3 regions of the Streptomyces sp. NPDC001406 genome follow, and region 3 is predicted to be linked to each of the others. Evidence: riboswitches for the same ligand, from Rfam matches in the RefSeq annotation. Region 3 holds a riboswitch; each other region holds the start of a gene.
The links. Region 3 has a riboswitch for thiamine pyrophosphate ahead of ACFY1J_RS34165 (thiamine ABC transporter substrate binding subunit). Riboswitches for the same ligand answer to the same signal wherever they lie in the genome.
Positions count from the first base shown of each region.

Region 1: another riboswitch for thiamine pyrophosphate. It lies ahead of thiC (phosphomethylpyrimidine synthase ThiC); the one in region 3 lies ahead of ACFY1J_RS34165 (thiamine ABC transporter substrate binding subunit).
Region 2: another riboswitch for thiamine pyrophosphate. It lies ahead of thiO (glycine oxidase ThiO); the one in region 3 lies ahead of ACFY1J_RS34165 (thiamine ABC transporter substrate binding subunit).

Region 1 covers NZ_JBIAWG010000018.1:53,620-63,897, forward strand. Annotated here, with positions in the region: gene ACFY1J_RS35980 (cytochrome ubiquinol oxidase subunit I) at 1-1,136, opposite strand, end outside; partial or broken gene ACFY1J_RS35985 (cyclophilin-like family protein) at 1,374-1,577, shown strand; gene hisC (histidinol-phosphate transaminase) at 1,585-2,664, opposite strand; gene ACFY1J_RS35995 (LacI family DNA-binding transcriptional regulator) at 3,104-4,216, shown strand; gene ACFY1J_RS36000 (metallophosphoesterase) at 4,656-5,732, shown strand; gene ACFY1J_RS36005 (hypothetical protein) at 5,914-6,783, shown strand; gene thiC (phosphomethylpyrimidine synthase ThiC) at 6,845-8,629, opposite strand; TPP riboswitch at 8,622-8,802, opposite strand; gene ACFY1J_RS36015 (YibE/F family protein) at 8,874-10,278, shown strand, end outside.
Region 2 covers NZ_JBIAWG010000003.1:197,352-207,629, forward strand. Annotated here, with positions in the region: gene thiS (sulfur carrier protein ThiS) at 1-198, opposite strand, end outside; gene thiO (glycine oxidase ThiO) at 195-1,379, opposite strand; TPP riboswitch at 1,377-1,488, opposite strand; gene ACFY1J_RS08285 (NAD(P)/FAD-dependent oxidoreductase) at 1,647-2,879, shown strand; gene ACFY1J_RS08290 (Rv2175c family DNA-binding protein) at 2,944-3,309, shown strand; gene thiE (thiamine phosphate synthase) at 3,444-4,097, shown strand; gene metF (methylenetetrahydrofolate reductase [NAD(P)H]) at 4,219-5,142, shown strand; gene ACFY1J_RS08305 (hypothetical protein) at 5,199-6,134, shown strand; gene ACFY1J_RS08310 (phytoene desaturase family protein) at 6,180-7,712, opposite strand; gene ACFY1J_RS08315 (DUF4126 domain-containing protein) at 7,759-8,373, opposite strand; gene ACFY1J_RS08320 (TetR/AcrR family transcriptional regulator) at 8,732-9,361, opposite strand; gene ACFY1J_RS08325 (YhgE/Pip family protein) at 9,427-10,278, opposite strand, start outside.
Region 3 covers NZ_JBIAWG010000016.1:121,110-131,387, forward strand. Annotated here, with positions in the region: gene ACFY1J_RS34160 (ABC transporter permease) at 1-505, opposite strand, end outside; gene ACFY1J_RS34165 (thiamine ABC transporter substrate binding subunit) at 562-1,635, opposite strand; TPP riboswitch at 1,705-1,812, opposite strand; gene rlmN (23S rRNA (adenine(2503)-C(2))-methyltransferase RlmN) at 1,848-2,954, opposite strand; gene ACFY1J_RS34175 (hypothetical protein) at 3,216-3,350, opposite strand; gene ACFY1J_RS34180 (HAD family hydrolase) at 3,811-4,455, shown strand; gene ACFY1J_RS34185 (hypothetical protein) at 4,594-5,196, shown strand; gene ACFY1J_RS34190 (DUF1932 domain-containing protein) at 5,369-6,220, opposite strand; gene ACFY1J_RS34195 (hypothetical protein) at 6,475-6,729, shown strand; gene ACFY1J_RS34200 (AAA family ATPase) at 6,801-7,817, opposite strand; gene ACFY1J_RS34205 (GntR family transcriptional regulator) at 8,049-8,420, opposite strand; gene ACFY1J_RS34210 (ATPase) at 8,993-9,376, shown strand; gene ACFY1J_RS34215 (hypothetical protein) at 9,499-9,792, shown strand; gene ACFY1J_RS34220 (hypothetical protein) at 9,789-10,112, shown strand; gene ACFY1J_RS34225 (DUF2637 domain-containing protein) at 10,109-10,278, shown strand, end outside.

The DNA of each region.
Region 1 (10,278 bases), on a different contig from region 3:
AGGACCAGATGCGGCACTTCGTCATCGCTCACCCGCAGGTGCTGCGGCAGCATGAACCTCTTCCGGGTCAGCCAGAGTCCGGCCAGACCGATGGCGAAGGACGCCATGCCGAAGCCGATCATCCAGCGGAAGGACCAGAAGGTGACGGGGATGTTCGGCCGGTAATCACCGGGCCCGAACTTCTGCTGCTCGGCCTTGTTGACGTCGTTGATGCCGGGCACATAGGAGTTGAAGTCGTCGTTCGCGAGGAAGGACAGCACGCCCGGAACCTCTATCGCGACCGTGTTGTGGCCCTTCTCCACATCTCCGTACGCGAAGATCGAGAACGGTGCGGAGTCCTGGCCGTCCCACAGGGCCTCGGCGGCGGCCATCTTCATCGGCTGCTGCTTGAACATGACCTTGCCGAGGGTGTCGCCGCTGACCGCGGTGAGCAGACCGGCGATGACCACGGTGATCAGACCGAGCCGCAGCGAGGTCTTCATCTCCGTGATGTGCTTCTTGCGGGACAGGTGGTAGGCGGCGATGCCGACCATGAAGGCGCCGCCGGTCAGGAAGGCCGCGGCGAGCGTGTGGAAGGCCTGGGCAAGCGCGGTGTTCTGGGTCAGGACGTGCCAGAAGTCGGTGAGCTCGGCACGCCCCTTCGCCTTGTTGATCCGGTAGCCGACGGGGTGCTGCATCCATGAGTTCGCCGCGAGGATGAAGTACGCCGACAGGAACGTGCCGATCGAGACCATCCAGATGCAGGCCAGATGGATCTTCTTTGGCAGCTTGTCCCAGCCGAAGATCCACAGACCTATGAAGGTGGACTCGAAGAAGAAGGCGATCAGGGCCTCGAAGGCGAGCGGTGCGCCGAAAATGTCGCCGACGAAGCGTGAGTAGTCGGACCAGTTCATGCCGAACTGGAACTCCTGCACGATGCCGGTGACGACGCCCATCGCGATGTTGATCAGGAAAAGCTTGCCCCAGAACTTAGTCGCTCTGAGGTACTTCTCCTTTTCCGTGCGCACCCACGCCGTCTGCAGGCCGGCCGTGAGGGCCGCCAGCGAGATCGTCAAGGGCACGAACAGGAAGTGGTAGACGGTGGTGATGCCGAACTGCCAACGCGCCAGTGTCTCCGGCGCCAAAGCCAAGTCCACGTCGACAATCTCCTTACATGCCGTGGTCAAGCGGCAGTTTGCCCCTTATGTCACACACAACGGCGGAGCAACCGGGACACGCTTGTGAACGCGTTCACATTCACAAGCAATTATGACGCATGACCGTTCGATGTCGGAGGGGCGGGGGGTCCTAAGCGCAATCCGGCGGACCTGGCCGAAAAGGGCCGGTGGGCCCATGGCGCATGGGGGCTTCCCCTGCTCACGGTGACGCTTGATGGCGTCTGCGTTCCACGTGAAACGGACGCCCACCGAATCGTGGCGCCCGGCACGGTCGCGTTCTGGCCGGAGGGCGAGGCTGTCGCCCTCCCCTACGGCCCCACACCGGGCTCGCGAGGCGACGAGTGCCGCCTCGCGAGCCCGTGCAACGTCCCGGGCCGCCTCGACGGCGACCCGGGCAGCGTGGAGCTCATGGACGAGTAAGGCCTCCTCAGAGCTCCTTGCGGAACGCCTCCGCCACCTTCACGAAGATGTCGTTCGCCTCGTGCTCCCCGACCGTCACCCGCACACCCTCGCCGGGGAACGGCCGGACCACGACGCCGTGCTGTTCACAGGCAGCCGCGAAGGCGGCCGTGTCCTCTCCCAGCCGCAGCCAGACGAAGTTGGCCTGGGTCTCGGGCACCGTCCAGCCCTGGGCGCGCAGCGCGTCGAGCACACGCTGACGCTCGCACACCAGCGAACCGACCCGGCCGAGCAGTTCGTCCTCGGCACGCAGCGAGGCGATCGCCGCCTCCTGTGCAAGCTGGCTCACACCGAACGGCACGGCCGTCTTGCGCAGCGCCGCCGCCACCGGCTCATGCGCGATCGCGAACCCGACGCGCAGCCCGGCGAGTCCATAGGCCTTCGAGAAGGTACGCAGAACACAGACGTTCGGCCGGCTGCGGTAGAGCTCCGCGCCGTCCGGCACCTCCGGGTCGCGGATGAACTCCCGGTAGGCCTCGTCCAGCACCACCAGGACATCGCGGGGCACCCGGTCCAGGAACCGCTCCAGCTCGGCCCGCCGTACGACCGTGCCCGTCGGGTTGTTGGGGTTGCAGACGAAAATCAGCCGGGTCCGGTCGGTGATCGCGTCCGCCATCGCGTCCAGGTCGTGCACATCGCCCGGCGTGAGCGGCACCCGCACCGATCGCGCGCCGCTGATCTGCGTGATGATCGGGTACGCCTCGAAGGACCGCCAGGCGTAGATGACCTCGTCGCCGGGGCCGCTGGTGGCCTGGATCAGCTGCTGGGCGACGCCGACCGAGCCGGTGCCGGTGGCCAGATGGGAGAGCGGGACGTCGAAGCGCTCCGACAGCTCGTCCATCAGCCCGCCGCACGCCATGTCCGGGTAGCGGTTGAAGTTCGCGGCGGCCGCGGTCACCGACTCCATGACCCCGGACAGCGGAGGGTAGGGGTTCTCGTTGGAGGACAGCTTGTAGGCGACCGGGCCGTCGGCCGCGGCGGGCTTTCCCGGCTTGTAGGTGGGGATACCCTCCAGCTCGGCGCGCAGCCTCGGGCTCGTCTCGCTCACCGCAGTCCTCCTCGCGACCCCCGGCGGACCGTCCGCGCCGCCGGCTTCCAATACTGCTCACCTTATGAGGATTCGGCGCTCCTGCGTACAGGTGCGGAGCGACGGGAAACAGTGAGGCGCAAACCACATCAGCCCCACCCGCATCAGGGGCATCACCGCATGAAGATGTACGAAACGGGGGGCGCGTCGCACATATATCTACGCGCCGGTGGCTCACGCCGTGGCGCGCATCGCTCGTGAAGGTGAGTTGAGACCTCTTCGAAACATCGGGCCCTTGGCAGGCCCATGCGCGCCGACAAGTCACGTCCTGCCATTGGATCGTTCAACTGACTTTCTTTCTAAGGCAGTTGATCCCTTATGACCATGCAGAAACGTGCCTGTCAACGCGTGCATATGCGTCCGCACTACCCCACCGCCTGAGCCCTACTATCGGCTCGCCATGACAGCAGCAGGGAAGCACCAGGTGAGCCGCGCGGAAACCTCACGTCGAGGCAGTCGGCCGGGTCGAGCAGGCATCAGAGACGTCGCCGCCGCCGCCGGGGTCTCCATCACGACCGTGTCCGACGCCCTCAACGGCAAGGGCCGGCTCCCGGACGCCACCCGGCGCCATGTCCGCGAGGTCGCCGACCGGCTGGGGTACCGCCCCTCGGCCGCCGCCCGCACACTCCGTACCGGCAAGTCGGGGCTCATCGGCCTGACCGTGACGACGTACGGGGATGAACCTTTCACCTTCACCGAGTTCGCGTACTTCGCCGAAATGGCCCGCGCCGCGACCTCGGCCGCACTCGCCCGCGGCTACGCCCTGGTGATCCTGCCCGCGACCTCGCGCCACGACGTGTGGTCGAACGTCGCCCTGGACGGCACGGTCGTCATCGACCCCTCCGACCAGGACCCGGTGGTCAGCGAGCTGGTCCGGCAGGGCCTGCCGGTCGTCTCCGACGGCCGCCCGGCCGGTTCGCTCCCGGTCACGGCATGGGTCGACAACGATCACGAGGCCGCCGTACTCGGCATCCTCGACCATCTCGCCGACGCGGGCGCCCGCCGGATCGGCCTGCTCACGGGGACGACGACGGACACGTACACCCATCTGTCGACCACCGCGTATCTGCACTGGTGCGAACGGGTCGGCCAGGACCCGGTGTACGAGGCCTACCCGGCGCACGACCCGTGTGCCGGCGCCGTCGCCGCCGACCGGCTGCTGGCCCGCCCCGACCGCCCCGACGCCGTCTACGGCCTCTTCGACCCCAACGGCACCGACCTGCTGGCCGCCGCCCGCCGCTACGGCCTGCGCGTCCCGGACGATCTGCTGCTGGTGTGCTGCAGCGAGTCCACGGTGTACGCCAACACCGAGCCGCCCATCACCACGCTCTCCCTGAAGCCCCGGCGCATCGGCACGGCCGTGGTCCAGCTCCTCATCGACGCCATCGAGGGAGTCGAGTCCGAGTACCCGGTCGAGCAGGTGATACCGACCGAACTGATCGTGCGCACATCGTCCCAGCGCCGTTCGCCGCGTACGACGGTCAGCCCGCCGCGGGTGCCGGAGGAGAAATAGCACCACTGGGCCGATGGGCCGGGCTCGTGGAAGCCCGGCCGGACCTTCGGAAGGGGCAGCGGCAACGGGGGCCGACGGTCACGAGTGCATCACACCTTCGGGGCCCGGCTCGACAGCCGCCCGCGGGGACTCATCGGCTCGACGGCAGCCGTCGTCCGCATCACAACAGCGGGTCGCCGGGGTGCGACAGCGGGTCGTCAGCCTGACGCCAGGAGGTCGTCCGCTCGGTGCCAGGGGTTCTTCAGGCGGCCAACGGAAGGTGAAAGCCCTGCCCAAACGGGGCGAAAGCCGCGTTGAACTGGAGTCTTGCTCCGATTCACCACCCCTGGGTCATCACATGGCGCGATCCGCATTCCTATGATGGGCCCACGACACCGCGGGCCGCTGCGACCAGGCAGTCCGAACCGGTGCAGATGCGGCGCGATGGTGGAGGGGTCTGATGACTCAGGGGGCCGGTCAGGGACCCGAAGTGGAGCGGACGGCGACGTTGCGCGACTTCCGGGTACCCGGGTACGTCCATGAGACCGGTCCGTATGCCCACAGCACCCACCCCGGCAACACCGTCGCCCCCGTGGACGAGGGCTACCCGGAGGGGTACACACCGACCCAGCGCGACCTGCCCGTCATCAACCGGGGCGACACGCTCCAGGTGCCCGTCGAACCGGCGGCCGCACCGGCCCCGCGCCAGACCACCGGCACGGGCCCGCTGTATGTCGTCGGGGACGTGCACGGCTATCTAGACGACCTGATCGCCGCCCTCCGGGAGAAGGGCCTGATCGACTCGGCCGGCCAGTGGTGCGCGGGCACCGCCCGGCTGTGGTTCCTCGGTGACTTCACCGACCGCGGCCCGGACGGCATCGGCGTCATCGACCTGGTGATGCGGCTGTCCGCCGAGGCCGCCGCGGCCGGCGGCTACTGCAAGGCGCTCATGGGCAACCACGAACTCCTGCTGCTCGGCGCCAAGCGGTTCGGCGACACCCCCGTCAACTCCGGCGCGGGCACCGCCACCTTCCAGGCGGCCTGGCTGCTCAACGGCGGCCAGAAGACCGACATGGACCGCCTCCAGGACCACCATCTGCAGTGGATGGCCCGCCTCGACGCCGTCGAGGAGGTCGACGGCTATCTGCTCGTCCACTCCGACACCACCGCCTACCTGGACTACGGCGACTCGATCGAGGCGGTCAACGACACCGTCCGCGAGACGCTCACGCGCAACGACGCGGACGAATGCTGGGACCTGTTCCGCAAGTTCACCAAGCGCTTCTCCTTCCGCGACGAGGGCGGCGCCGACGCCGTACGCTCCCTCCTCGATACGTACGGCGGTACGCGCATCGTTCACGGTCACAGCCCCATTCCGTACCTGCTGGGCGAGGTCGGGTCGGAGGACGGCGAGGAGGATGCCGGTCCCGTGGTCGAAGGACCGCACGTCTACGCCGAAGGCCTGGCCATCGCCATGGACGGCGGTGTGACCATGGCCGGAAAGCTGCTGGTCCAGCAACTTCCCCTGGATAACTGAGCGTTCCACGGGCAGGCGTCCCCCGACGGCGTACATGCAGGCCAGCACCCAATTTCTGGCAACCCCCTGTCACCGCGTGCCGTCGCGGCTCTACCATCGGCTTATCCGTAGCAGGCTCCCCTCCGTTTCTGCCCGACGGCTCGCCGGCGTGCGAGCCCCAAGCCCTACGGAGCATCGGGGGATGCACATGAACAGCGTTCCGCAGCACCTGCACAGCGAGGACCGCCAGGAATACGAGCGGATCCTCGATGAGGCGCTGCGCTCCGCACCACACCGCCCGGAACTGGCCGCTGTGGGACAGCGGCTGAACACCGAACAGCTGCGCACCATGGCGCTGAACGCCACCACACTCATCACGGCGGCCGCGGCGACCGAGTACCAGCACTATGTGAAGGTCCGCGAGGAACTGCGCCAACCGGCGCCGTCCACCCCGTCGTCCAGCGGTGAATCCGGCTCCGGTGAGCCGGGCGTCGCGGGCGCGATGGGGCTCGCCACCACCCTCGGCGAGGCCGCCGAGACCACCGGCGCGGGCGCCGTCGCCGTCGTCGCGGTCCTCGCCCCCGTCCTCGCCGGAACCGCCGCGGCGATATTCCTGCTGGTCGGCTACATACTGAAGATGCTGGACCCCGAGCCGGCATTCGCTCAGACCATGCTGACGGCGGGATGGGTGTTCGGCGCCATGACCGCGGCCGCGATCCTCGTCGCCGCGGTCGGGCTGCTGCTCACCGCCCTGCGCAACAGCCCCTCGCTGGACGCCGGAGCCTACGGCGAGGCGAACGGAGAGGTGGCCCGGGCCAGGGAAGCCTGGCGAGAAGCCCTGCTGGAGCGCGGCTTCCTCCCCTTCCTGCAGGAAGCCCTCGCCAACCCCGGCACGACCGCACTGCACCGCACGACCCCGCCGGCGCCGACCAGCCGCATGCCGCGCCTCGGCTACGACCGCCCGGGCTTCAGCAGCCCCGACGACGGCGGCACCCCGGGCCCACGCCCGAGCTTCACCAGCCCGGACTACACGAGCCCGGACTTCGGAGGCCCGGAACACCAGCCGGAATAGCCCCGGCCTGCGCCCCGGGTGGGGCGCAAGCCGGGCAACCGGCAACGGAGTAACCGCCGGATCAGTCGGCGATCGGCAGATACACCCGATTACCCGCGGCCGCGAACTCCTTCGACTTCTGAGCCATGCCCTCCTCGATCTCCACCCGGCTGCCACCGTGTTCACGGCGGATGTCCTGGGAGATCTTCATCGAGCAGAACTTCGGCCCGCACATCGAGCAGAAGTGAGCGGTCTTGGCCGGCTCCGCCGGCAGGGTCTCGTCGTGGAACTCCCGTGCCGTGTCCGGGTCCAGGGCGAGGTTGAACTGGTCCTCCCACCGGAACTCGAAGCGCGCGTCGGACAGCGCGTCGTCCCACTCCTGCGCACCGGGGTGCCCCTTGGCGAGGTCGGCTGCGTGGGCGGCGATCTTGTAGGTGATGACGCCGGTCTTGACGTCGTCACGGTTGGGCAGGCCCAAGTGCTCCTTGGGCGTGACATAGCAGAGCATGGCCGTGCCCCACCAGGCGATCATCGCGGCACCGATGCCGGAGGTGATGTGGTCGTACGCCGGCGCGACGTCCGTCGTCAGCGGGCCGAGCGTATAGAACGGAGCTTCATCGCAGATCTCCTGCTGAAGGTCGATGTTCTCCTTGATCTTGTGCATCGGGACGTGTCCCGGCCCCTCGATCATGGTCTGAACATCAAAACGCTTGGCGATCCGGTTGAGTTCCCCGAGCGTTCGCAGTTCCGCGAACTGCGCCTCGTCGTTGGCGTCGGCGATCGAGCCCGGCCGAAGGCCGTCGCCCAGCGAGTACGTGACGTCGTAGGCGGCGAGGATCTCGCAGAGTTCCTCGAAGTTCTCGTACAGGAACGACTCCTTGTGGTGCGCGAGGCACCAGGCCGCCATGATCGAGCCGCCGCGCGAGACGATGCCGGTCTTGCGGTTCGCGGTGAGCGGGACGTACGGCAGGCGGACGCCCGCGTGGACCGTCATGTAGTCCACGCCCTGCTCGGCCTGCTCGATGACCGTGTCCTTGTAGATCTCCCAGGTCAGCTCCTCGGCCCTGCCGTCGACCTTCTCCAGGGCCTGATAGAGCGGCACCGTGCCGATGGGGACGGGGGAGTTGCGCAGCACCCACTCGCGGGTGGTGTGGATGTTGCGGCCCGTGGACAGGTCCATGACCGTGTCGGCGCCCCAGCGGGTCGCCCAGGTCATCTTCTCGACCTCCTCCTCGATGGAGGATGTCACCGCGGAGTTGCCGATGTTGGCGTTGACCTTCACCAGGAACCGCTTGCCGATGATCATCGGCTCGATCTCCGGGTGGTTGACGTTGGCGGGCAGCACGGCCCGGCCTGCCGCGATCTCCTCACGGACGACCTCGGGAGCAACGTTCTCCCGGACGGCCACGAACTCCATCTCCGGCGTGATCTCGCCCCGGCGCGCATACGCGAGCTGGGTGACCGCCGTGCCGGCACGGCCGCGGCGCGGCAGACGCGGACGTCCGGGGAAGACCGCGTCGAGGTTGCGCAGACCGCCGCGGGGAGAAGTGTGCTTGACCCCGTCGTCCTCGGGACGGACGGGACGGCCCGCGTACTCCTCCGTGTCACCACGAGCGATGATCCAGTTCTCCCGCAGCGGCGGTAGGCCCCTGCGGACGTCTGTCTCGACGAGTGGATCGGTGTACGGGCCGGAGGTGTCGTACAGCGTGACCGACTGCCCGTTGGTGAGGTGCACCTGGCGAACCGGCACACGTACATCGGAGCGTGAGCCCTCGACATACCCCTTGTGCCAGCCGATGGACTTCCCGGCCTCACCCTGGGCAGGGTTCTGCATGGAGGCAGGCGTGCGTGCGTCCTTGTTGGTCATGAGACCTACTCCCTACGCCGGCATTACCCGGTAACAGGTTCAGCGGTCGACGCAGCGGTTTCCGTCTCAGTCGGCGTTTCATGTGAAACATCACTCTGTTCCACGTGAAACATCGCGAATACGGAGGTCAGCGCCCTCTCAGCCCGGTGCTCCGAGCTCCCGCGTGTGCAAAGGTGCCTCCACGCTAGCGTCAATTCGGCCTCGGTGAACAGAGGGCCCCTACCGTTCTTGCGATGATCTGGCGGTGACCACGACACAGCAGTACCCCTACCCGCCGCCCGAGCCGCCGCGCCGACCCGGCCCCGGACAGCGCGGCGGACACGAGCACGAGGGCCACGGTGCCGGTGACGAGAACCACCACGGGCACGGCCATGGACAGACCCCAGGACACGGACACGGCTCCGGAAACGGCGGCGGCCACGGCCACTCGCACAGCCACAGCCATGGCCCCGCCGCGCCCGTCTCCCAGCATCTGCGCAAGGTCATCGCTGCGATCCTGATCCCCTTCACCGCGGCGGTCGTGGTCGGACTCGTCGTGCTCTGGCCCGGTGGAGCCCCGCCGCACCAGCGCACGGGAGTCGGCTTCGACCGGCAGACGCAGCAGGCCACGGTCACCAAGGTCGTCGAGCTGAGCTGCAAGTCGGTGAACGCCTCGGGGCAGACTCCGACGGGCGACACCTCCACCGCCGAGGGCAACTCCGCTCAGCAGGAGGCGAACGGCACCTGCAAGAAGGCGACGATCCAGGTCGACACCGGCAAGGACAAGGGCCGTACCTTCACGGAGATCGTGCAGCCGGACCAGTCACGACAGTTGCACGAGGGCGAGAAGGTCGTGGTCGCCTACGAGCCCTCGGCGCCCAAGGACCTGCAGTACTCGGTCACCGATGTGAACCGGAAGTTCCCGATGGCGCTGCTCGCCGGCATCTTCGCGCTCGCCGTCGTGGTGGTGGGCCGGTTGCGCGGTGTCATGGCGCTGGTCGCGCTGGCCGTCAGCTTCATGGTGCTGACCCTCTTCATCCTGCCCGCGATCCTGCAGGGCTCGAATCCACTGGTCGTGGCGGTGGTCGGGTCGAGCGCCATCATGCTGATCGCGCTCTATATGTGCCACGGCCTGTCGGCCCGCACCTCGGTCGCGGTGCTCGGCACGCTGGTGTCGCTCCTGCTGATCGGCATCCTGGGCTCGGAGTTCATCGACTGGGCCGCGCTGACGGGCAACACCGACGACAACACCGGTCTGATCCATGGCCTGTACCCGTCGATCGACATGAGCGGTCTGCTGCTGGCCGGCGTCATCATCGGTTCGCTCGGCGTCCTGGACGACGTGACCGTGACCCAGACCTCGGCCGTGTGGGAACTGCACGAGGCCAATCCGACGATGGGCTGGCGCGGGCTGTACCGGGCGGGCATCCGCATCGGCCGTGACCACATCGCATCCGTCGTCAACACGCTCGTACTCGCCTACGCCGGTGCCGCGCTGCCGCTGCTGCTGCTCTTCTCGATCGCGCAGAGCAGCGTGACGACCGTAGCCAACAGCGAACTGGTGGCGGAGGAGATAGTGCGCACCCTGGTGGGCTCGATCGGCCTGGTCGCCTCGGTGCCGGTCACCACGGCCCTGGCCGCCCTCGTGGTGTCGGCCGACCGGCCGGGAC
Region 2 (10,278 bases), on a different contig from region 3:
GCCTCCTTGCACGGCGGTGAGGACTTCGACGCGATCTCCCTCGCAGAGGGCCGTGGCGGACCACTGCGCGCGCGGGACGACGGTTTCGTTGAGCGCGGCGGCCACGCCGCGGGGTGCCGCGGTGAGGGACCGCACAAGGGTGTCGAGAGCGGTGCCGGGCGCGATCTCCCGGCGCTCCCCGTTGACCGAGATGTTCATGCGGGCTGCTCCGAAGGGACCGGGGCCGACGCGACGGCGACTGCGGTACCGAACCGCTGCGGTGTGAAGGGGCGGGCCAGGTCCGGGAGTTCACCCGTGACCAGGACCTGCGCCATGACATCGCCGGTGACCGGTGTGAGCAGCACGCCGTTGCGGAAGTGCCCGGTGGCCATCAGCAGCCCGTCGAGCGCGGTCGGGCCGAGCATCGGCGCGTTGTCAGGGGAGCCCGGGCGCAGTCCGGCCTGCGTCTCCGTCAGCGGCAGCTCGGTGATCCCCGGCATCAGCTCATGGGCGTCCCGCAGCAGCTCGTACACACCGCCCGCGGTCACCGTCGTGTCCCAGCCCAGCTCCTCGCTCGTCGCCCCCACGACCAGCTCGCCGTTCTCCCGGGGCACCAGATAGACATGCCCGCCGCGCACCACGGCCCGCACGGTACGGCTCAGGAAGGGCGCGTACCGCCGAGGCACCGTCAGCCGCACCACCTGTCCCTTCACCGGCCGCACCGGCGGCAGCAGACCGTCCGGCACGCCCGCGAGCCGCCCGCTCAGGCTGCCGGCCGCGAGCACCACCCGGTCCGCGCCCAGGACGTCTCCCTCACGGGTGACGACACCGGCGGCCCGGTCCCGTACGACCGACAGCCGCTCCGCCCACGTGCGGTGGAACACCACCCCCGCGCGCTCGCACGCGGCCACCAGCGCGGCCGACAGCCGCCGCGGATCGATCTGATCGTCCCCGTCCACCCGCAGCCCGCCGCGCACACCGGGCGCGAGCATCGGCTCCAGGCGCCGGCACTCCCGCCCCGACAGCCACTCGGACTCCAGGCCCGACCGCAGCTGGAAGGCGTGCAGTTCGCGCAGATGGGTGCGGTCGTCGGCGTCCAGCGCGACGGCGAGCGTGCCGCACCGCCGGTAGCCGACGTCGTGGCCGGTGACCTCGGTGAGCTCGGCCACGAAGTCCGGATAGCGGCGGGCCGAGGCGAGGTTCAGGCCCAGCAGGGTCTGCTCGCCGTAGTGCAGTTCCGTGACCGCGGCCAGCATCCCGGCCGCCACCTGGGCGGCTCCGCCGCCCGGCTCGGGATCCACCACGGCGGTGACGAGCCCGCGCTGCGCGGCCCGCCAGGCCGTGACCAGGCCGATGATTCCGCCCCCCACGACGAGGACGTCTGACGTACGTGACGACATGGGCGTCCAGCCCCTCCCTTCGCCGGCATGACCCGGATCAGGTTCGTACGGTCGGAGGCCGCCAGCCTCCCTCTCAGCCCGGTGCGTCCGGGCTCCCGCGAGTGCTTGTACGGTGGCCACCCTAGCCCGCGGAGCTTCGCCCGGGTAAGGGAGCCTCCGTCCACGGCCCGATCGGGAGGCCCGGCGGGCCGGCGGAACGAACGTTGTGGAGCAGGTCACCCAGCTCGCCCCCTGACTGACAGTTTGTCAGTTGTCTATGGTGATCGGGTGAGCGAGCAGACGCAGCAACGGGGCACGTCACAGGCACGGCGCGTGGTCGTCGTCGGCGCGGGCATGGCCGGGGTGCAGACCGCGGTCGCCCTGCGGGAACAGGGCTTCACCGGCACCGTCACGCTGATCGGCGCGGAGCCGCACCAGCCCTACGACCGGCCGCCGCTGTCCAAGGCCGTGCTGCTCGGCAAGGCCGAGGGCTCCGCCTTCGACGTCGACTTCGAGTCGCTCGGCATCGAACTGCGACTGGGGTGCGAGGCGGACGGCGTGCGCCCCGCCGACCACGAGCTGGACACCGAGTCCGGGCCCGTTCCGTACGACGTCCTGGTCGTCGCGACCGGCGCCGAACCGATCCGCCTGCCCGGCACGGAGGGCGTCCCCGGAGTGCATCTGCTGCGCACCTTGGACGACGCCGAACGGCTGCGGCCCGTGCTCTCCCAGCGGCACGACATCGTGGTCGTCGGCGCGGGCTGGATCGGCGCCGAGTTCGCCACGGCCGCCCGCGAGGCGGGCTGTGCGGTGACGGTCGTCGAGGCCGCCGACCGCCCCCTCGCGGGAGCGCTTCCCGCCGAGGTGGCCGCGCCGATGACCGCCTGGTACGCCGACAGCGGAGCCGCGCTGCGCACCCACGCGCGCGTGGAGCGCATCGAGCCGGGCGCGGTGGTGCTCGACGACGGCGCGCGGCTGCCCGCGGGCGCCGTCGTGGTCGGCATCGGCGCGCGCCCCGCCACCGACTGGGTCGCCGACTCCGGCATCGAACTCGGCGCGCACCGCGAGATCGTGGCCGACGACCATCTGCGCGCCTCCACCCCCGACGTGTACGCGGTCGGCGACTGCGCTTCCTTCCCGTCGGCCCGGTACGGTGAGCGGCTGCTCGTCCACCACTGGGACAACGCCCTCCAGGGCCCGCGCACGGTGGCCGCCAACATCATCGGCGAGGCCCCGGCCGTCTACGACCCCGTGCCCTACTTCTGGTCCGAGCAGTTCGGCCGCTTCGTCCAGTACGCCGGTCACCACGCGTCCGCCGACACGCTGCTGTGGCGCGGCGACCCGCTCGGGCCCGCCTGGACCGTCTGCTGGCTCCGCGAGGACCGCCTCGTCGCCCTGCTGGCGGTGGGCCGGCCGCGGGACCTGGCCCAGGGGCGGCGGCTGATCGAGGCGGGCACGCCGGTGGTCGCCCAGCTGCTGACGGATCCGGCGCGGCCCTTGAAGCAGGCCGCGGCAGGGTAGTGAAAAAGCCCAGCTGGGACGGGCCCGGCTTCCGAGTGTCAGTCCGGGATGGCAGGCTGTTTCCGTGACCGAGATTGACGCAAAGATCGATGCTCTCGTCCCCGCCTGGCTCACGCTGCCCGACATCGCCGAACAACTCGGCGTCGAGGTGACACGTGTGCGGCAGCTGGTCAAGGAGGGCCAGCTCATCGCCGTACGCCGCGGCGAGAACCGCGCGCTGCACGTCCCCGCCGCCTTCATCGACGAGGACAAGGTGGTCAAGGGCCTGTCCGGGACCCTGACGCTGCTGCGGGACGACGGCTTCACGGACGAAGAGATGCTGGAGTGGCTCTTCACCCCCGACCCGAGCCTGCCCGGCACCCCCGCCCAGGCCCTGAGTGAGAACCGCGGCACGGAGGTGAAGCGCCGGGCCCAGGCGCTTGCCGTCTGATCCCAACACACCGATACGCCGGAACGACGTACGCCGAGGGGCCGTGGCCCGGCCCGGCCCCTCGGTGGCGTGCGCCCGCGCCGCCATCGGATCGCCTCGCACCTCTTCGTACCGACAACCGGGGGAGTCAACCCATGCCCGACACCGCCAGCGCACGTGCCCGTCTCGCCGACGCCCGGGTCTACCTCTGCACGGACGCCCGCAGACGGCAGGGCGACCTCGCCGAGTTCCTGGACGCGGTGCTGGCCGGCGGCGTCGACATCGTGCAGTTGCGGGACAAGGGCATGGAGGCGGCCGAGGAACTGGAGCACCTCCAGGTGTTCGCCGAGGCCTGCGCCCGGCACGGCAAGCTGCTCGCGGTCAACGACCGCGCGGACGTCGCCCACGCCGCCGCCTCCGACGTGCTCCACCTGGGCCAGGGGGACCTGCCGGTGCCCGCCGCCCGGGCCGTGCTCGGCGACGAGGTGCTGATCGGCCGGTCCACCCACGCCGAGTCGGAGGCCTCCGCGGCCGCGGTGCAGGAAGGCGTGGACTACTTCTGCACGGGCCCCTGCTGGCCGACCCCCACGAAGCCCGGCCGCCATGCCCCCGGCCTCGACCTGGTCCGCCACACCGCCTCCCTCGGCACCGGGCGTCCCTGGTTCGCCATCGGCGGCATCGACCTCGGCAACCTCGACGAGGTGATCGACGCGGGCGCCCGCCGGGTGGTGGTCGTCCGTGCGATCACGGAGGCGGACGACCCGGGAGCGGCGGCGGCCGAGTTCCAGAAGCGGCTGCGTCAGGTGTAGCAGCCGTCACTGTCCGTGTTCCCGCCCGCCTTCTGTCCAAGGAGTGGACAGAAAGTCGGCAAAACGGGCAAATCTCCGGCCCTCGGTTGGGCCTCCGCCCGCCCCTGGCTAACCTGCGGGTATGGCCCTCGGAACCGCATCGACCAGGACGGATCGCGCACGCACCGTGCGCGACATCCTCGGCACCGGCAAGACGACGTACTCGTTCGAGTTCTACGCGCCGAAGACCCCCAAGGGCGAGCGGAGCCTGTGGAACGCGCTGCGCAGGGTCGAGGCGGTGGCTCCGGACTTCGTCTCCGTCACCTACGGCGCCGGCGGCTCCACCCGGGCCACCACGGTCAAGGAGACCGAGCAGATCGTCGTCGACACGACGCTCACACCGGTCGCCCATCTCACCGCGGTCGACCACTCCATCGCCGAACTGCGCAACATCATCGGCCAGTACGCCGACGCCGGCATCCGCAACATGCTCGCCGTGCGCGGCGACCCGCCCGGCGACCCGATGGGCGATTGGGTGCCGCACCCCAAGGGCCTGACCTACGCGGCCGAACTCGTCCGTCTCATCAAGGAGTCGGGCGACTTCTGCGTGGGCGTCGCCGCCTTCCCGGAGATGCACCCGCGCTCCAGCGACTGGGACACGGACGTCGAGCACTTCGTCGACAAGTGCCGCGCGGGCGCCGACTACGCGATCACGCAGATGTTCTTCCAGCCGGATTCCTATCTGCGGCTGCGTGACCGGGTCGTGGCCGCGGGCTGCGAGACCCCGGTCATCCCCGAGGTCCTGCCGGTCACGAGCGTGAAGATGCTGGAGCGGCTGCCCAAGCTCAGCAACGCCATGTTCCCGGAAGCCCTGAAAGAGCGGATCCTCACAGCAAAAGACGATCCGGCGGCGGTACGCTCCATTGGCATCGAGTTCGCCACGGAGTTCTGCGCACGGCTGCTGGCCGAGGGAGTCCCCGGACTGCACTTCATCACGCTCAACAACTCCACGGCACCGCTGGAAATCTACGAGAACCTGGGCCTGCACCACCCCCCGCAGGCCTAGACCGGCCGCACGGGTATACGACACACTGCGTAGCGGTCACTGGGAGAGGGGCGTACATGGGCTGGACGGTCCTCTACATCGCGTTCGGCATCGTCGCGCTGTGGTTGCTCGGCGAGGTGCTGCTGCAGTACAAGGCGCGCCTGCGCTGGCGCCTGCTCGCCTTCGTCGGCTTCCTCGGCGTCGTGCTCGGCGTGCTGATCCCGTCCGTCGTGGTCATCGGACTGGGCGCGGCGGCCTTCGCGATCGGCCAGACCTACGTCACGCTGTCGTTCCGCCGTGGCTTCGCGGCCGGCTGGGCGGTCCGCGGTCCGGCCGCGGGCGGCGGCAGCAAGCGCCGCCGCGGCGAGCCGGTTGACCCCACCCTTGAGGTCTCCGACCTGGAAGAGGCCGAGGGGGACGACGACCGGGACGGCGCCTACCGCCGCGACAGCGTCTCGTACGGCGGCGACGACTACGACCGCGAGGACGTGTTCGCGCCGACCCGCTCCGCCGAGCCCACCGCCGCCGAGGCGACCGCCGTCTACGAGCCGCAGCCGCTCCCCGAGGACACGGGCTCGTACGGCATATACGGCGGCCCCGCCTATGCGACCGCGGGCCAGCCCCAGGACCAGAGCTACGCGACCGCCGCCCAGGGCACCGACCAGAACTACGCGTACGACTACTCCGGCTACGGCCAGCAGCAGTACGGCTACGACACCACCGGTCAGCAGCAGTACGCCAACTACTCCGACCCGTACGTCGGCAACCAGACCTATGGCGGTGCCTCGTACGACAACGGCTACGGCGGCCAGCAGTACCCCCAGCAGGGCTACGGCCAGGACCAGTACGCCACCGGCGGCTACGGCGAGACCCCGGCCGGCGGAGTCTGGGTCCCGCAGCAGCGCACCGACGAGACGTACGGCGGCGAGCTGCCGCAGGAGCAGCAGTACCCGTACCAGCAGGGCAACGGTCAGCAGCCGGGGAACGGCTACGACGAGCAGTACCGTTTCTGAACGGCTAGCGGGGCCTCACTTGGAGTTCTGAGGGCTCGCCGGGCCTCACTGGGAGCCCCGGAAGTCCGGTCCCTCCACGATCAGCCCCGCGACCAGCGCGCCCGACATGCCCGCGTGGGGGAGTCCACCGCCCGGGTGCGACCAGCCGCCCACCCGGTACAGGCCCGGCAGGCGCGTGGTGTTCGCCGGATGCAGGAAGCGCCCCCCGCCCGCGGCGAGCGCGGGAGCGGGCACCGGCCCGGCGCCGGTCTCGGCCGCACTGTGGCCGGGCGCACGCACCTCACGCCAGATGAGCCGCTCGCGCAGCCCGGGCAGGGCCGCCCCCGCGGCCTCCACCATCATGTCGGCGAAGCCCTCGACGGTGCTCTCCCGCTCCCAGCCGGCCTCTGTCGGCACGGTCGCCGACACGACCACCGACTCGTGGTCCGCGTCCGGGCACAGGGCGGGGTCGTCGGGCCGCAGCACGGTCACCGTGGGGCGCGCCGGCCCGGCGCCCGGCGAGGTCAGGAAGTCCAACTCGGCGTCCCGGTCCGGTGCGTGCACGACCGTGCGGTGCGCGGCACCGGCCTCGCGCGCGCCGCGCAGGGCCAGCAGCACGGTGAACCGTCCGGGCCGGGCGGCCGCGGTCTCGGCGCGTACGTCGCCCTCCGCGTCGAGCGGATGCCCCGTCAGCCCCCGCAGCCGTACCGGATCCACGTCCGCCACCACATGGTCCGCCTCGGCCACCGTCCCTCCCCCGGAGCCGAAAGCCTGGGAGGTGCCCCCAGCGAGTTCCACCCCCGCCGCCCGGCCGTCCTTCTCCAGGATCCCGGTGACCTCGGCGCCGAAGACGAACTCCACCCTGCGCGCCAGACACCGCTCGTGGACCGCGCGCGCCAACTCCCGCATGCCGCCGCGGACATGCCAGATGCCGAAGGCGTGCTCCATGTACGGCAGCACGGCCGCGCTCGCCGGAGCCACCCGGGGATCGAGGCCGTACGCCAGGGCGTGGCTCTCCAGGAGCGCCGCGAGCCGCGGGTCCCGCAGCTCCCAGGTGCCGACCTCGGCGAGCGTGCCGGCCCGGCGGGTGCGCAGCAGACGCCTGTGGGGGACGGACGGATAGGGCTCACGCTCCGCCAGCACCGCCCAGTTGCGCCACAGGGGCTCCTCCAGCAGGGGCCGGCGGGTGCGGTCCCAGGCCTCCCGGGCCCGTACGAGGAAGTCGCCCCAGCGCTGCCCCGTGCCCGCTCCGAGGGCCTCGTCCAGGGCGGAGACGACACCCGCGCGCGAGGCGTTGGGCAGGGACACGGCGGTGCCGTCCGCGAACACATGCCGGGACGACGGATCGACCTGCACCAGCTCGACGCAGTCCTCCAGCGGCTCCTTGCCGGTCTTGACGAACAGATCGCGGTAAACGGCGGGCAGGGGCAGCAGCCCGGGACCGGTGTCGAAGCGGAACCCGTCCCGCTCGAACCGGCGCAGCGCTCCGCCGTATGTCTCCGTGCGCTCGTACACCACCACCCGGTGGCCCGCGACGGCCAGCCGGGCGGCAGCCGCCATCGCGCCCATCCCGGCGCCGATCACCGCAATCCGTGCCATGCCCGCGACTTTATCGACCGCCACTGACAATCCCGCCCGCGGGCGGTCAGTCCGGCGGCCGGCCCTCGTGCGCGGCCAGCCGGCGCTCCTCCCGCCGCTGGGCCCGGCGCCGCAGGAAGCGGCGGATCCGTGAGACCAGGAAGAACAGCGCGATCAGTCCGGCGGCCAGCAGGACCGCCGTGATCACCGCCGCCGCCCCCGGATGGAACATGGCGAACGTGACGATGCCGGCCACCCCGAGATCCTCGGCCAGGCTCATGATCATGTTGCTGAAGGGTTCCGGCGAGGTGTTGATCGCCATGCGGGTGCCGGCCTTGACCGTATGGCTGGCGAGTGCCGTCGAGCCGCCGACCAGGGCCGCCGCCACATCGGACGGCGAACCGCTGTGCCCGGCGAGCAGCGCCCCGACCCAGGCTCCCGCGACCGGCCGGACCACCGTGTGCACGGAGTCCCACACCGAGTCGACGTACGGGATCTTGTCGGCGACCGCCTCGCACAGGAACAGCACGCCCGCCGCGATCAGGACCTCGGGCCGCTGCAGCGTCTCGGGGACGTCGTCGCTCAGCCCCGTCGCGCCGAAGACGCCGAGCAGCAGCACCACGGCGTAGGCGTTGATACCGCTGGCCCAGCCGCTCGTGAAGACGAGAGGGAGTACGGACACGGACGCGATCGTAACCAGTCGGCATCGGCGCGTCCTGGGCATGAGCGCGCAGGCCTGAGTACGCGTACCTAGGGGGTGAGATGAGTACGCGCGCGGATGGGGGCCGACCGGCGCGAACGAGACAGTGGAGACACGGAAAGGGCGCCACGTCCGGCACCGCCGACACGGGGCGGCGGAACGGCAGTCGCGCCCTGGTCCGCTCCTTCCGCCGATTCGTCGGCGGAAGCGAGACACGGGGGGAGCAAGGGGAAGACCCGGGGGAAGACCGGAACGGGGGTTCCAACGGGGGAGTACGGAAGGCGCCGGTCCGACGGTGGCCCGCGGGGGACGCGGCCACATCGGACTGGCGCTTTCGCGTTCAGCCCCGTCCGCTCACCCGTCCCTGGAGCAGCCGCGACAGGGCCGCGTGGACATCGTCCAGGGACCGCTCCGGCTGGAACGACTTCCAGTCCAGCGCGGCCACCAGCACCATGCCCACCAGCGCGGCCGCCGTCAGCTGGACATCGATCTCCTCGCTGAACTCGCCGTTCGCCACGCCCTCGCGCAGCACGCCCTCGACGACCGCGACGGCCTCCTGCCGGACCACCATCAGGGTGGACTGCCAGGCCCGGTTGGTGCGCCACAGCTCGGCCACGTACAGCTGGGTGAACGCCGGGTACCGGTCGATGAAGACGAGTCCGGCGCGGACCATCTCGTCCAGGGCGTCGACCTTGCTGCCGCCCTCGCGCTCGGTCCGTTCGGCCGCCTCCCGGAGGGAGGCGGTGAGGAGGCCCACGCCGTGCCGCAGCAGCTCCTCGAAGAGGACCGACTTGCTCGCGAAGTTGTAGTAGACCGTGCCCTTCGCGACCCCGGCCCGCTCGGCGATCTCGTCCACGGTGGTGGCGGAGAAGCCCTGCTCGGCGATGAGTGTGACGGCCGCCTCGTAGAGCTTCTGCCGGGTGGCCTCGCGGCGCGTGCGGCCGCCCGACGTGGTGCTGCTGCTTTCCATGGGCCCGATTGTCACAGGAACCGTGGCCCCAAAGGGCGTGGAAGCCGAGGTCATACGTGAGGTTGTCACAGGCTCAGCTCCGGGTGCAGCCGGTCCAGGGTCCACACCTGGCTGCGGCGGGCCGACAGGGCGGTCAGTGCCAGGGCACCGGCCGTGAAGGCGACCAGCACGGCGCAGGCCTGCCACACCGGGCCCAGGCCGCCGCCGGTGATCAGCCTTCTGAGGGCCGCGACGACATAGCTCATCGGCAGGAAGGGATGGATCGCGTTGAAGAAGCCCGGGCTGGTCTGCACGGGGTACGTGCCGCCCGCCGACGTCAGCTGGAGCATCAGCAGGGCGAGCACGAGGATCCGGCCCGCCGCCCCGAAGCGCGCGTTCAGCCACTGCACGAGCGCCCCGAAGCACGCCGCCACCAGGAACAGGAAGCCCACCGTCCCGGCCGCGCGGGCCATCTGCAGACCGATCGCCCAGTGCAGTACCGCCATCAGGGCCGCCGTCTGCAGCACGCCGACCGCGACCACCGGCAGCCAGCCCGCCAGCGCGATCCGCCAGGCGGCGGAACCGGCCCCCAGGGCACGTCGGTTGAGCGGCTGGATCAGCATGTACGCCACCATCGCGCCCACCCACAGGGACAGCGGGATGAAGTACGGGGCGAACCCGGTGCCGTAGTTGGGCGCCTTGTGCAGGTCCCGGGATGCGAGCTGGACCGGGTCGGCCATCACCTCGGTGCGCTGGTCGCGGTCCTTCTTGTCGTAGTCGGGGATCCGCCCGGCCCCGTCGTGCAGTCCGCCGGCGAGCTTGCCCGAGCCGTCGACGAGCTTGTACATGCCGCCGTTGAGGTCCTCGGCGCCCGTCTTGAGCTTGCCGACGCCCTCGTCCAGGTCGGCGGCGCCGGTCCGGGCCGTGCCGAGCCCGGT
Region 3 (10,278 bases):
CCGCCAGGGGCGAGGTGCCCAGCATCCGCGCGGCCTCCTCCTGGCGCGGGTCGAGTTGCGACCACAGACCGCCCACCGTGCGGACGACGACCGCGTAGTTGAAGAAGACGTGCGCCAGCAGGATCGCCCACACGGTCGTGTCCAGCCGTACGCCCCACAGGTCGTCGAGCAGCCCGCCCCGGCCGACCAGCGCGAGGAACGCCGTACCGACGACGACGGTGGGCAGCACGAACGGGACGGTGACGACGGCCCGCAGGACCTGCTTGCCCGGAAAGTCGAGGCGCGCGAAGACATACGCGGCGGGCAGCGCGACCAGCAGGGTGAGCGCGGTGGAGGCGAGCGCCTGCCAGGTGGTGAACCACAGCACGTGCCGGATGTCGGACTGCGCGAGTACGTCCGTGATCCGCCCCAACCGCCAGACTCCGTCGGCCTTCAGACCGCGGGCGACGATCGCGGCGACGGGGTAGGCGAAGAACAGCGCGAAGAACGCGACCGGCCCGGCCATCAGCCCGAGCCGCGCCGCGCTCTTCGTACCGCTACGAAGGGTGCCCTTCCGTGGGGCTACTTCAGTACGAGCGACGTCCACGACTTGACCCACTGGTCACGGCTGGCGGCGATCTTGTCGGGGGCCATGATCTCCGGGTCCTTGGCCTGCGGGCCGTACTTCACGAACTCGGCGGGCACCTGGGCGCCCTCGCGCACCGGGTAGACGAACATGTTGAGCGGCATGTCCTCCTGGAACTCCTTGCTGACCAGGAAGTCGAGGAACGCCTTGCCGCCCTTGGTGTTGCGGGCGTTGCTCAGCAGGCCCGCGTACTCGGTCTGCCGGAAGCAGGTGCCGGCGGCCACGCCGGTGGGGGCGGCGCCGGGCTTCGGATCGGCGAAGATGACCTCGGCGGGCGGCGAGGAGGCGTACGAGACGACGAGCGGACGGTCGCCGCCCGCCTTCTTGCCGCCGGCCGAACCGGAGAACTCCTGGTTGTAGGCCTGCTCCCAGCCGTCGACCACCTTGACGCCGTTGGCCTTCAGCTTCTTCCAGTAGTCCTGCCAGTTGTCGTCGCCGAACTTCGCGGCGCTGCCGAGCAGGAAGCCGAGGCCGGGCGAGGAGGTCGCCGCGTTCTCCGTGACGAGGAGGTTCTTGTACTCCGGCTCGACCAGGTCGTCGAAGGACGACGGCGGGGTCAGCTTGTGCTTGTCGAAGTACGCCTTGTCGTAGTTGACGCAGATGTCGCCGGTGTCGATGGGCGTGACCCGGTGCTTGTCCTGGTCGACCCGGTACTGGGGCAGGATCAGATCGGAGCCCTTGGCCTCGTACGACTGGAACAGCCCGTTGTCGAGGGCGCGGGAGAGCAGGGTGTTGTCGACGCCGAAGAAGACGTCGCCCTGCGGGTTGTCCTTGGTCAGGATCGCCTTGTTGACGGCCTGGCCCGCGTCGCCGTCCTCGAGGACCTTGACCTTGTACCCGGACTGCTTCTCGAAGTCCTTGAGCACCTTCTTCGAGACGGCCCACGAGTTGTGGCTGACGAGGGTGACGGTCTTGGAGTCCGCGGACCCCTTGCCGTCGGACGACCCGCACGCGGACAGCGTGACCAGGCCGAGCCCGACGGCTACGGCGACGAAAGTCTTGTTGTGCACTGGATTCCTCCTGGGGTTGACCAGGAAGAGACGCGGCCCTGCCCGGATTGTCCGGGCAGGGCGCAACAGCTTGAGTAGTGACCGAACTTCCTACCCAGAATGACCTGGGCGAGGTTCAGAGGGTCTGCGGCCCGATTGCCGCACTCTCAGCGCTGTGGCGCTCCCCTGTCGGAATATGAAGATGTGGTGAGACGCAATGGAACTCAGCCAGATTACCTCTCGGTGGCCGCGAGCTGACCACACGCTCCGTCGATCTCCTGGCCACGGGTGTCCCGGATGGTGACCGGCACCCCGTGAGCCGCGATGGCCTCGACGAACGCCTTCTCGTCCTCCGGCCGCGACGCGGTCCACTTGGAACCCGGCGTCGGGTTCAGCGGGATGAGGTTGACGTGCACGGGCTTGCCCTTGAGCAGCCGGCCGAGCCGGTCGCCGCGCCAGGCCTGGTCGTTGATGTCCCGGATCAGCGCGTACTCGATGGACAGCCGGCGCCCGGACCTGGCGACGTACTCGAATCCGGCGTCGAGCACCTCGCGCACCTTCCACCGCGTGTTCACGGGGACGAGGGTGTCGCGCAGCTCGTCGTCGGGAGCGTGCAGGGAGATCGCCAGCCGGCACTTGAAGCCCTCGTCCGCGAAGCGGTGGATGGCCGGGACGAGCCCGACCGTCGACACGGTGATCCCGCGCTGCGACAGCCCGAGCCCGTCCGGCTCGGGATCGGTGAGCGCACGGATCGCCGCCACGACCCGCTTGTAGTTGGCGAGCGGCTCGCCCATGCCCATGAACACGATGTTGGACAGCCGGGCCGGGCCGCCGGGCACCTCGCCGTCCCTGAGCGCCCGCATCCCGTCCACGATCTGGTGCACGATCTCGGCGGTGGACAGATTCCGGTCGAGGCCCGCCTGCCCGGTCGCGCAGAACGGGCAGTTCATCCCGCACCCCGCCTGCGAGCTGATGCACATCGTCACCCGGTCCGGGTACCGCATCAGCACCGACTCGACGAGCGTCCCGTCGAACAGCCGCCACAGCGTCTTGCGCGTGGTCCCCTGATCGGTCGACAGATGCCGCACGACGGTCATCAGCTCGGGAAGCAGCGCTTCCTGCAGCTTGCCGCGAGACGCGGCCGGAATGTCGGTCCACTCGGCCGGGTCGTGCGCGTACCGCGCGAAGTAGTGCTGAGACAGCTGCTTGGCACGAAACGGCTTCTCCCCGACGGCGGCAACGGCCTCCTTCCGCTCGGCGGGCGAGAGGTCGGCAAGATGCCGCGGCGGCAGCTTGGCTCCGCGGGGGGCGACGAAAGTGAGTTCTCCGGGCTTAGGCATGGCTGTACCAGTGTCGCAGATCAATTCCTGTGACCTGCGGTCGTCGCCTCCGGGGGTGGTCGTTGACGGTCGTTGTTGGTCGTCGTTGATCTCCCTCGGACGGCCCACAGACGGCCCGGCCCATGGGGCCAGACGGGACGTCTGCGCAGGTGAAGCGGCCTCGCTCTGGCGCGCGGGCTCGGAGGCTTTTCCGGGTGTGGCTGAGCGTCTCAGCTGGCCACTTCGACCAACTGAGACGCTCAGGAGATGCTGGGCGGCGGATTACCGCTCGACGATGCCCTTGCTCGTGCGGCGCCGGTAGCGAATGCAGCGGAGGGCTCCGAGGGCCACGCCGACGGCGCCGAGCTCGGGGATATCCGGCTGGAGGTGGAGCAGGTAGTAGAGGGCGCCAGCCACGAGCGCATCAGCGGCGTGAGGGCGTCGCCACTCGACTCCTAGGCCGCGCCACCCTTGTGGTTCCATGGGCAGAGTCCTTCCTTCTTCTTTCGCGGGGAGAGGGTTCTGGACGTTCGCGAGGGGTCGCCTGGCCGGGCGGCCCCTCGCTTCGTGATGAAACACGGTAGTCACATTCGAGGGTGGCGCGTGCCACGTGCGTGTTACGGATTCCCCGATCACGGCCCCTGCCTTCCCCTGGTCAGCTGCGCGTTTGGGCTGACAGGCTGCTTGACCAGGGTTGCTCTCGATCAGGAATTTGCACAACGGCTATCCACCAGGTACCGGGCGCAGCTCCGCGTTGACCGGTCGTAGAACGGCATACTCGCCACATCTTTGTGGTTCTCGACGTCCGCACCTGTGCCGTGCACGGCTATGAAGGAGACGGAAACTGAGACGGGCGCCCGTCGCGTACCGTCACCCTGTGCTGGCACTCTTCGACCTAGACAACACTCTGATTGACCGACGTGGCGGCCTGGAGGACTGGGCACGACGCTTCGTGCACTCGCGGCGACTGCCCCGCGCGTCAGAGTTCGTCATCTGCGATCGGCTAAGTGAGCGGGCATACCCCGCAGACTTCGTAGAGCTGCGGGAAACGCTGAGGCTCAGCGACGACCCGGGTGGCCTCTGGCATGAGTACGTCGACGGCATCGCTCGCTCCGTGCACTGTGCCCCGGAGGTTCGGAAGGGCCTCGAAGAGCTGCGCGGCGCGGGGTGGACGCTCGGGGTCGCGACGAACGGCGCCGGGGACATCCAGCGGGCCAAGCTCGCCGCGGCAGGGCTCACGTCACTCTTCGACGGCATCTGTGTGTCGGAGGAAATCGGCGCCCGGAAACCGGCGTACGAGCACTTCGAGGCTGCGGCGTCGTTGTGCGGCACCCGACTGAGCGCGGGCGGGTGGATGGTCGGGGACAACCCCGAGACGGACATGGAAGGCGCACACGCGGTTGGGCTGCGTACGGTGTGGGTGTCCTCCGGCCGTGGATGGACGGATGGCCTCCGTGAGCCCGACATCGTGGTTCGGGGCGTGCTAGAGGCCATCGGGGCAATGCGGGCATTGGCTGATTAGTCTGCCCACCCGATGGCAGGTCGGTCGAGACTTCTCGGCTGCACTGCGTTCTGCCTCCACTTTGCGCGACCGCAGACATGAACCTAGTCTGAAAAGAGGTTCCGAGCGGCTACCTTGACCTCCATGGGGAGCGTCTTAATGGACGTCGGCCTGACAGCTAGGGCAGTGAGCGACTTCGCAACTGCTGGCGCCGTGGTGGTCGGCGGAGTCTGGTCTTACTTCAAGTTCATCCAAGGTCAGACATTCGCAGGCAGGGTCGAAATCAAAATCTACCAAGAGCTGCATACTTATCGCAATTGCCACACCCTCGACGTAGACATCACGTTGCGCAACATCGGAATATCGAGAATCAATCTAGCCACGGAATCGTGCGTGGTAGAGATTTATGGCGCGGACGCATTTCCAGCAAACAATGAAGTCGAGTGGACCAGATTCGGGGGCGCGCTCGCCTTCCCACTCGACGATGCGGTCGAGTCGGGAGAAGCGATACATCACAAGACTGTGGCCCCCATACCGACCACAGGACAAAACGGCTCTTGGCTGGCATTCCGTGCAGATGTGACCGTCGTTGCGGCGAAGAAGAGGTTCCGCAGGATTTCCGACGAGTGGCACGACCATGACATTTTCCATCCGCCGAAGCCCCGAGGGAAATCCCCATCAGGAAGCATTCACGATCATGACAGGCCACAAGCGGATCACAGACACAGAGAAACAAGAGATCGCACAAAAGGCCAAAGGTAAAAATGCCTTGACGCGAAAGAGCGATCGGGCAATCCATTCAATCGTTAAAAAGGACGGGAATTTGTTGCGGGTCCGTGCACTCACTAACCCTCCGCCCCCTGCCCCGCGCGCCTCGTCTCAGAAGTAGAAACTGGGGCGCCCAGCGATCCGGTTTGCCCGCGTAGCGTCCGACCTAGCTGGGCTCACCGTCCGCGGCGTCGTGTAGATGGTCAAGCGCTTGCGGGATACCCAGAGACGAATCCTTCAGACCGTCCCATCTACTCATGATCGCGGCCGACGCATCGGCTAGGTCGGGAGGAAGCCCGGCTTCCTGGAGGGCCTGCGCCACCTCTCGCATTTCGGGACCCCAGCGCCAGGACCGCGCGGCCACCTTCGGGATGTAGGCCGTCTCAGCGAGATAGCTGGTCGTGCGGTCCTGCGCAACGTCGAGTAGTTCGTCTTCCACGCCGTAGTCACGGGCGAGGGCGTACGAGACCGCCGCCAGTACGCGGCTCGCCTTCTGGTAGCTGCTGTACGACAGCTTCAGTGCGGACGCACGACCGATACCCCCGGGTAGGAGGTGAGGCCGTACCGCTGAGCCTGTGAAGAGGGCAGCAACAGGCGTCAGTGCGTCCGCGGAGCCAGACAGGTACAGGCGAGTCGACCTTGAAGCGGACGGGGGCGAACCAATGAGGGAGCCGTCGACGACGGTTGCTCCGGTCCGGGCCACGATGGCGCAGACGCGCGCCGTGCTGGCCGGTGAGATCGCGTTGCCGTCGACGTAGATTCCCGTGAACGGGTGAGCCGAGACTTCGACGGCGACGTCCTCCGCGTACTCAGGGGGACAGATGCTGAGGATGATGTCGGCTCGCTCCGTCAGCTCTGCAAGGTCATCCACTGCCGTCAGTCCGTACCGCTGAGCCCGTTCCCTGGTCGCGGAGCTACGGCCGTGGGGACACCACAGAACCTCGGCTCCATTGAGGCTGGCCTGCGCGGCCACGGCCGCGCCCATGCTGCCCGGATGAAGGAGCCCGACGACAGTCATCCGACCAGCCCACGGATATCGCGCTCTTCGGCAGGCACGCCGGCCGATCGGGCGTCGTCGATGGCTTGCGCTGCCTGCGCTGGACTCATCTGGTCAGTTCGGATTACGAGTGACCAGGGCTCTGCCGCGTGATCCAAGAGATCCTGCCGGGTCTCGTGCCACACCTTCAGCCGGGTGTCCAAGTCTCTGTCCCCGCGTCCCTGGCAGCGTTGCCGTGTGACTTCTTCGGGGCACCACAACAGGACCCGCACCCAGTGAACGGGGAAGACGGTGACTGCGTGTGCCCCGGCAACCTGACCCATGTGGAGGACAGGGAAGCGTCCGCTGTCGACGAGGGCGGAAACCGCACCGCGATCGATGGCGTATTCAGCGTCGTACCGGCTGTTCCGGTACAGGATTTCACCGGCCTGTGCCATTACCTCAATGTGCTGTGCCGTGGTGAGCCGGTATCCCGTGGTGCGCCCAGGACCCGCCTTGAGCCGCTGGAAAAGCGCGTATTCCGGCCGTAGACGCGATAGCCCGGCTGTGATCGTGTCCTTCCCCGCCCCCGGGGGGCCGTAGAGGATGACACCGGAAGGGTTCACAGCCCGCCTCCACTCAGCACGTCACGAGCTTCGTCGACCAGAGCCACGGCGGCGCCAAGCCGGTTGTCGACGATGAAGTGCGGCCCCTGCGGTCGCATCTCCAGGTTGAGACCCGAGACGTACTCCTCCCATGATTCCATCTTCCAAGCGTCCCGCGCCGCTCCGCGGAATTCGATGTACTCACGCATCGACTCAGGGTCACACTGAACCCATATCGTCGCGACGGCAACCCGCTTGGACCGGCAACGGTTCTGGAAGCGCTGCATCCATTCAGTCTGGGAGAATTCAGAGATGAACGGCGCGTCGAGGATCACGGAAGTTCCGCAGTCCACGTTGTCCCATGCCGCTTCCATGAGGCAGCGATATTCGAGCGGTCGCACCTTTTCCCGGTAAAGCTCTGAACTTCGATCGTGGGCCTGCCCACCCATGGCAACCAAGAGTTGGTCGACGAGTGGACGCGTCAAAGAGTCTTTGTCCAGGATCGGCCAGCCGGTGAGCCCTCCGAGGAACTTCGCGAACTCGGACTTCCCGGAGCCTGCAAATCCTCCGACCAGGATCACAGTGGGGCCGTCGACGCTCCCACCTGTTGCGTGGCGATGCCATGCGTCAACCACACGGTTAAGCAGAGCCTCACTGTCCACGTCATCCGTGCCTTCACGGATGCTGCTCAGCGCTCGGCGTACAACGTCTGGTTGGTCCGAGAGCTTTCGCTCAGTGGATGTGGGCGCCGATACGGATTCCACAGGGGCATCCTCTCCGGGCAGGGCGCGACGGAAGCCGAGTTGGGCCTCATTCCGATGGTAGAGGCGGCAATACGCCCGGCGGTAATGCGGGCCCGGATACACCGTTCCCTTCTCGTGACCCCAGATCGTTTGGAAGTTTGCGGCGATATTGAAGCCGTGACGCTCCGCGATTTCACGGAGCTTTTCCCCTGTGTCCTCCAGGGTGAGCCCTACTTCCTCGCGATGCATTCGCAGGAGATCGGGCTTCCAATCTGGGTGCTTCCGAGCCATCTGCCCCTCCTATAGCTAGTCGAGCCGCGAGTGTAGCGGCTCGACTAGAGCTGTGGAAATTCGTGATAGCGCATGTGTAAGCGGATGTATAAAACCGCTGGGACTTTCTCAGGTAGCGGGACGTGATACCGGTTTTCGCGCCTCGGCGGTGAACTTGTGCTCACACCGAACGAGGAGGTTCAGATGCCCCGCGACACGGCCGTCCGGCCCCACCCTCGGCTTACCGGAGGCTCAGTCCCCTTCCAGGGTTGCGACGCGCCGGCGCAGGTCCCCGACCTCACTCCGCAGTTTCTCGACCTCCGCGCGCAGTTCGGTCACCAGCTCGGCGGGATCGGCAAGCTGTGCGGCGCGGTCGGCGTTTGGCGTCAAGAACGCACCCTTGCCCTGGTGGCTCACCGCAAGGCCGTCTGCCTTCAGCTGGTTGATGGCGGCGCGGGCCACGGTGACCGTGACGTCGTACTTCTCCTGGAGCTGCGCAAGCGAGGGGAGTTGCCCGGTCTTGGCAAACTCACCGGCCGCGATGCGCCGCCGCAGGTCATCGGCCACCTGCTTGTAGGCAAACCTGCCGGTCCACTCGACCATCTGCACCCCAAGTTTCGTCACGGTCTCTGCCTCATAGTGCCCAAGTCGCAGAGGTAGAACCAGCGCCCCATCCCGCTTGTTCCGCGAGAAGACTTGACGCACTCTGCCTCACAGTGCACTCTGAGGCAGAGTTGACCAAGCGGCTTCAGCCCCGGAAGGGACGGAGCGCTTGCACGACCGGTTTGACCTGCACGAATGCACAGGGCGGGGACGCTGCAATCCCGCTAAAGGCCAGGCAGAACAGGGTTTCGGCCCGTACTGGCGAGGTGGCCCGGCGACCGCGAGCAACGGCCGGAGAGTGGGGACTCAAGTCCCCCTTGCAGTGCGTATCCCCTGTTCAGCGACTTGAAGGAGTGGCAGTGAGTCAGCGAAAGCGATGGGCGCGGCCGTGATCGACCGGCACGGCGGCGCCGTTCCATCTCTGGCCCGTGAACACCTCAGGGTGCAGCGGGCGACCGGTCACCTTCCACCGAATCGCGGCGGATAGCGCCGCGCCGGTTGCTCGCCCTGCCCGTCCGGGCGCTCTGCGGAGCGGTCCCGTACGGGCGGGGTTGAGAGGAGCCGGAACATTCCTTCGCTTCCTGGGAGTCCTCATGACCGTCGCTGTTGAGATCGTCTCGTTCGGCTACCTGCACGACGAGCCCCCCACCGCGCACCTGACCATCGACCTGCGCCACCACTTCCGCGACCCGCACGTATCGCCGGAGCTGCGGTACCTGACCGCCGATGACGAGCCGGTCAGGGCCGCGGTGCTGGGCACTCCGGGCGTCGCGGCTCTCGCGTTGGCGACGGCCGCCGCGGTGGAGGCGTTCGCGTCCGGTCCGTCCGCCGGAACCATCACGGTCGCCGACGGATGTGCGGGCGGTCGGCACCGTGCGCCGGCCTTCGCTCGGGCCCTCGCTGAGTTGCTGCTGGATGCCGGACACGACGTGACGGTCCGACACCGCGACCTGGACAAGCCCGTCGTCCAGCGCTGACGCCCTGTCCCTCCCACCGCCCCTCCCCTGCCGCGTTCGCGGCGGGGGCTCCGGAGTGGTCGCCGTCTCACCACACGCCTGCGACCGCTCCGGCTCCAGTCCCTCCGAATCAGGAGTCTCCTATGCGTACGTACATCGGCGGTCATCAGGCCGTCTCCGTGAACGACTTCATCGAACTGGCCCTGGGTACCCCGGCTGAGCTGTGGCTCGGGGTGGAGGGCGAGACCGACAAGGAGCGCGCGGCCCGTCTGGACGCCGCGCGCGACATCCTCGCCGACAACCCCCACCTCCCGGATGGCGTGTCCTGTGTCGTCGCCGAGGTGATCGAGGCGCACGCCCCGGAGCTGTTCAATGTCATCCCGCTGATCCGCCCGGCTGGGCGCCGGCGGCCCTCGCGGAGGGGAGCGGCGGCGTGAACGAGCTGCTGACGCTGGACGGGCTGGCCGCTCCACTGCGCGTGCTGCGGCTGCTGGCCGCTGACTTCGGGCACCTGCCCGCCCCGGACGTCGACCTGTCCCGCATCTACCCCGAGCAACTGACCCTGCGGTTCCACGAGGGTCTGCACGCGTTCGAGGCATGGCGGGAGGCCCTGGCCGTGCCACCGGAGAAGGTGGCTCACAGGGTGCAGAGCGACGGCATGACTCGCGTGCTGAAGGCGTCGACCGACTACGCGGGTGCAGAGCTGCACCTGATCGGCTACACCGACGTGCCCGCTGCGGACGGGGGTGCGGAATGACCACCCCCGAGACGACACCCACCGCTGAACGTCCGGCCGTGCCGCCGCTGACGAAGCCGGAGATGGGCCTTGCCGGCGTCGGCGCGCTCGCCGCCGCCGCGGTCGGCGCCCTGGGACTGATCTCCTCCTTCGACGCGGTGTCCCTCGCCGCAGCCCGCTGGGGCTT